One region of the Tatumella sp. JGM94 genome, then DNA from elsewhere that is predicted to be linked to it. Evidence: predicted binding sites of a transcription regulator. Region 1 holds the regulator's gene; the other holds the start of a gene.
What was found. Region 1 encodes PurR, which represses purine synthesis genes. Its sites were predicted from a motif close to CANGCAAACGTTTGCNTG; they were not measured.
Positions count from the first base shown of each region.

Region 1 (2,207 bases):
GGAAGACACCTCAAGGGAATTACCGCGCCGCATTACCTGGACCCTGGATAACCAGCAGCGGATGACGGTACCGGACTGGCAAACGGGGCTGGATTGTGTCAGGGCAGGATTATGTGTTGCTATGGTACCGGGGCATCTCGCCAGACCACTGCTGGACGTCGGAGAAGTCAGGGAACTTCCTCTGCCGTCACCGTTTCCGGAAAGCCCCTGCTGCGTCAGCTGGGCGGAAGAGAGAAGCTCTCCGGCATTACGCTGGCTCCTTGAGTACCTTGGTGATACGCAGACACTTAACCAGGAATGGCTGAGTGAAACCGGTAGTTAACGACGGTAATCGTGGAACGGACCATCGGCCACCGATCGTCTTTCAATCAGTGACGGGTATACTTCTATGGTTTGCGGCTCTTCGCGTTTATTCACAATACGATCCAGCAGCATATCCAGCGCTTTCTCGCCCAGCTCACTTTTCGGCTGGTGAATAGTGGTCAGGGCAGGGGTAAAATACCGCGCGTTGCGCACGTTATCGTAACCAATGATCGATATATCCTGTGGCACACGCAGGCCCTGTTCATCGGCAGCACAAATTGCCCCCATCGCCATAATATCGCCGCCACAGAATACCGCCGTGGGTAATCGCGGCTGAGCGAGTATTTTTTGCATTGCCAGGTAACCGGATTCGGGTTCAAAGTCTCCCTGCACAGTCCATTCTTCACAATGGGTAATACCTGCCTCCTCCAGTGCTTTAAGAAATCCTGCCAGCCTGCCGCCTCCCGTATTACGCTCCATCTGGCCGGGAATACAACCGATATCACGGTGCCCGCGCTCAATCAGATAACGGCCAGCCATGTAACCGCCACGGAAAGCATTGTCCAGTACGGTATCAGTAAAATCACCACGGGACATTCCCCAGTCCATAACGACCATTGGGATATTACGGTTCTCCTCCAGCATATCCAGCAACTCCTGTGGATATTCGGCACACAATACCAGCAGCCCGTCGACACGTTTGCGCGCCATCATCGATAAATAAGCGCGTTGTTTCTGCAAGTCGTTATGCGCATTGCCCAGAATCAGGGTATAGCCATGTTCGAAACATTTTTTTTCGATAGCTTCCACAATCTCGGCGAAATAAGGTGCTTCGAGAGACGTCGACAGCAGACCAAGCGTCTTAGTGTTATTCACCTTCAGACTTCTGGCGACGGCACTGGGAGAGTAATGCAACTCTTTAATCGCTTCCCAAACCGCTTTGCGGGTCGTTTCCGCAACAAAACGGGTCTGATTAATGACATGAGAAACGGTGGTGGTAGAGACTCCGGCGCGTTTCGCCACATCTTTAATTGTTGCCATTCCTTGAGAACTCCTGGTGTTTTAAATTATTGATTTTAAGTGTGTTAATCGTTTGCGTTTTTACAGTTTTATCAGGCCGCTAATGATGCTGCCAGGAGGGGCCGTAAAGGATTACCTGTAAAAAAAGCCTGTGCCTTACAAGGGGAAACAGGGAAGGTTGCGCAACAAAGAGCGGTAATTCTAACAAGGCTGTGCGAATAAAACGAGATTTTTGCGCAGTAGTGTGGGAATATAATAATTACCCTGTACTTTATGTGTCTATAGGAGCTGTCATGGATACGGATTTAAAGCTGGCGCTGACCACCACTATCGTTGCATTACTGATGATTGCGACGTTCAGTTTCACCGCAATACTGCATTAATGTATTCGCACCGGCAGAGGGCTGTTTACCCGCTAAAGGCACGTATAAAGCCGGAAAGTAAGGGTAGCAAGCAGCATTACTGACAGAGAAGCCGATACCCGGCGTGTTGCGGGTATCGGCTTTTTATTTTACGGGGCACGAATTTTTTTACAGTATTAAGGGAAGTGTATTTATTCAGATATTATGTATTACTGATCCTGACGGAATCACCGCGTTAGCGGACATAAATCCCCCCCTGAATACCGGTGCTGCGATATTCAGGGGGGGATTTTCAGTCTCTGGGCGGAGACTAGCGGACTGTGCTCGGGGTTACGACCCGCCGTGCACCAATATAATGCTGTTGCCAGTACTCGTTACTCAGTGCGCTGATCTGGATATCCTTGCCGGTGCGTGGTGACTGAATGAATTTCCCATTGCCCAGATAAACGCCCACATGATCAGCCGCACCGCCACGGTGGATACGGAAGAATACCAGATCACCTTTCTCAAGATCGTTGCGTT
Region 1 is NZ_JAERJN010000007.1:134,554-136,760, forward strand. It holds gene punR (DNA-binding transcriptional activator PunR) at 1-322, shown strand, start outside; gene purR (HTH-type transcriptional repressor PurR) at 319-1,344, opposite strand; gene JK216_RS07225 (YnhF family membrane protein) at 1,617-1,706, shown strand; gene JK216_RS07230 (C40 family peptidase) at 1,996-2,207, opposite strand, start outside.

Region 2 (2,207 bases), on a different contig from region 1:
CTCCGGTCACTCAGCCTCTGAGTGGACAGCCGGCCCCGGCACCGGTGTCCGGCAATACTGCTGCCAGCGGAACCGGCACTCAGCCAGTGGCAGCACAGCCTCAGGTTACAGCTCCGGTACCTGCCGCCCCGGCTCAGATACAAAGCTCGCAGGCTGCCAGTGCTGCCCTGCAACAGCAGGAGGCCGCACGCCAGAAGCAGGATCGTTTAGTGCGTCAGCAGGCAGAGCGTGAAGCCAGTGAAGCTAAGGCTCAGGCCAGGGCACAGCGTCAGGCCAGTGATGCCGCAGAAAAAGCACGGCAGCTGCGGGCTGAACAGGAACGCCAGCGTGCACTTCAGGCATTGAATGATCAGTCTTCCGCACCCGCACCGGTTAGCGGAACCAGTAATACAGCAGAAACGCCGGCAGGACAGGCGTATGTTATTCAGTTGGGCGCCTTAAAAAATGCTGCCAGAACCAGTGAAATAGTCAGCGAACTGCGCAGTGCCGGATTCCGCGCTTACTCTCTGCCGGCGACCCCGGTACAGGGCCAGTTAAACCGTATTCTGGTCGGGCCGGACAGTTCGAAAAGCCGTCTGCAGTCGCAGCTGGCAGCGCTGAAGAGCAAAACCGGTCTGAGTGGTGTTGTCAGGCCTTATTCTGCCCGCTGACAGACAGTATCTGATCAGTAAATTGGGCAGTTTTTTGTATATCTCCATATAAAACATATGGTTAGTTAGTTGTTATTGTCAGGGCAATGAAACGAAATTTTCATTGCCCTTTTTCTCTGCCGTCGGGGGAAAACGCTACGCAAACGTTTTCTTTTTCTGTTAAAATGCGCCCCGAACCGATTGCAGAAAGGATAAATGTTGCAGCGGAAGAGCTCATGAACTGGATTGATTACGTCATTATCGGGATAGTCGGATTTTCAGCGTTAGTTAGCCTGATCAGAGGATTTGTGCGTGAAGCCTTATCTTTAGTCACCTGGGGATGTGCTTTTTTTGTTGCCAGCCATTATTTTTCCTATCTTGCGGTCTGGTTTACCGGGTTTGAAGAGCCCATGGTTCGTAATGGTGTAGCAATTGCCGCGTTATTTATCGCGACGCTGATTGTCGGAGCTATAGTGAATTACGTGATTGGATCTCTGGTCGAAAAGACCGGATTGTCCGGCACGGACAGGGTACTGGGTGTCTGTTTTGGCGCGTTAAGAGGGGTGCTGATTGTATCGGCAATTCTTTTTTTCCTCGATACATTCACGGGTTTTTCCAAAAGTACTGACTGGACACAATCGCAGCTGGTTCCGCAGTTTAGCTACATCATCAGATGGTTTTTTGACTATTTACAGAGCACGTCGAGTTTTTTACCCCGGCCATAACAGCGGGGGGATGTGGCTTAATGAGGAAATGACAACATGTGCGGTATTGTCGGTATCACCGGATTTCTGCCGGTCAACCAGTCTATCTATGATGCATTAACTGTATTACAGCACCGCGGTCAGGATGCTGCCGGTATCTGTACCATTGATGCAATGAATTGCTTTCGCCTGCGAAAAGCAAACGGACTGGTGAGCGATGTGTTTGAAGCACGTCATATGCAGCGCCTACAGGGGAATATGGGGATTGGCCATGTTCGTTACCCGACAGCAGGAAGCTCTAGTGCCTCGGAAGCCCAGCCTTTTTACGTAAACTCTCCTTATGGCATCACCCTGGCCCATAACGGAAATCTGACTAACGCCCATGAATTGCGTTCCCGGTTGTTTGAACACGGGCGCCGCCATGTGAATACCACCTCAGACTCTGAAGTCTTACTGAATGTCTTTGCCCAGGAACTGGACCGTTTCCAGGACTATCCGTTATCGGCAGACAATATTTTTGCAGCGGTAGAGTCACTGCATAAACAGGTACGTGGTGCTTATGCCGTCGTCTCCATGATCATCGGCCATGGCATGGTTGCTTTCCGTGATCCTAACGGTATTCGTCCTCTGGTTCTGGGTAAACGGGTATTACCTGATCAGCGCACAGAATATATGGTCGCCTCTGAGAGTGTGGCACTGGATACATTAGGTTTTGAATTTATCCGTGATGTGGCACCGGGCGAAGCGGTTTATATCACCGAGAAAGGCGAACTGTCGACCCGACAGTGTGCCGAAAACCCTAAAACGCATCCCTGTCTGTTTGAGTATGTCTATTTCGCCCGCCCGGATTCATTCCTCGATAAGATTTCGGTCT
Region 2 is NZ_JAERJN010000002.1:141,803-144,009, forward strand. It holds gene dedD (cell division protein DedD) at 1-650, shown strand, start outside; gene cvpA (colicin V production protein) at 866-1,354, shown strand; gene purF (amidophosphoribosyltransferase) at 1,391-2,207, shown strand, end outside.
Region 2: a site for PurR is predicted at 787-804, ahead of cvpA (colicin V production protein). Genes of this name have one in related genera too.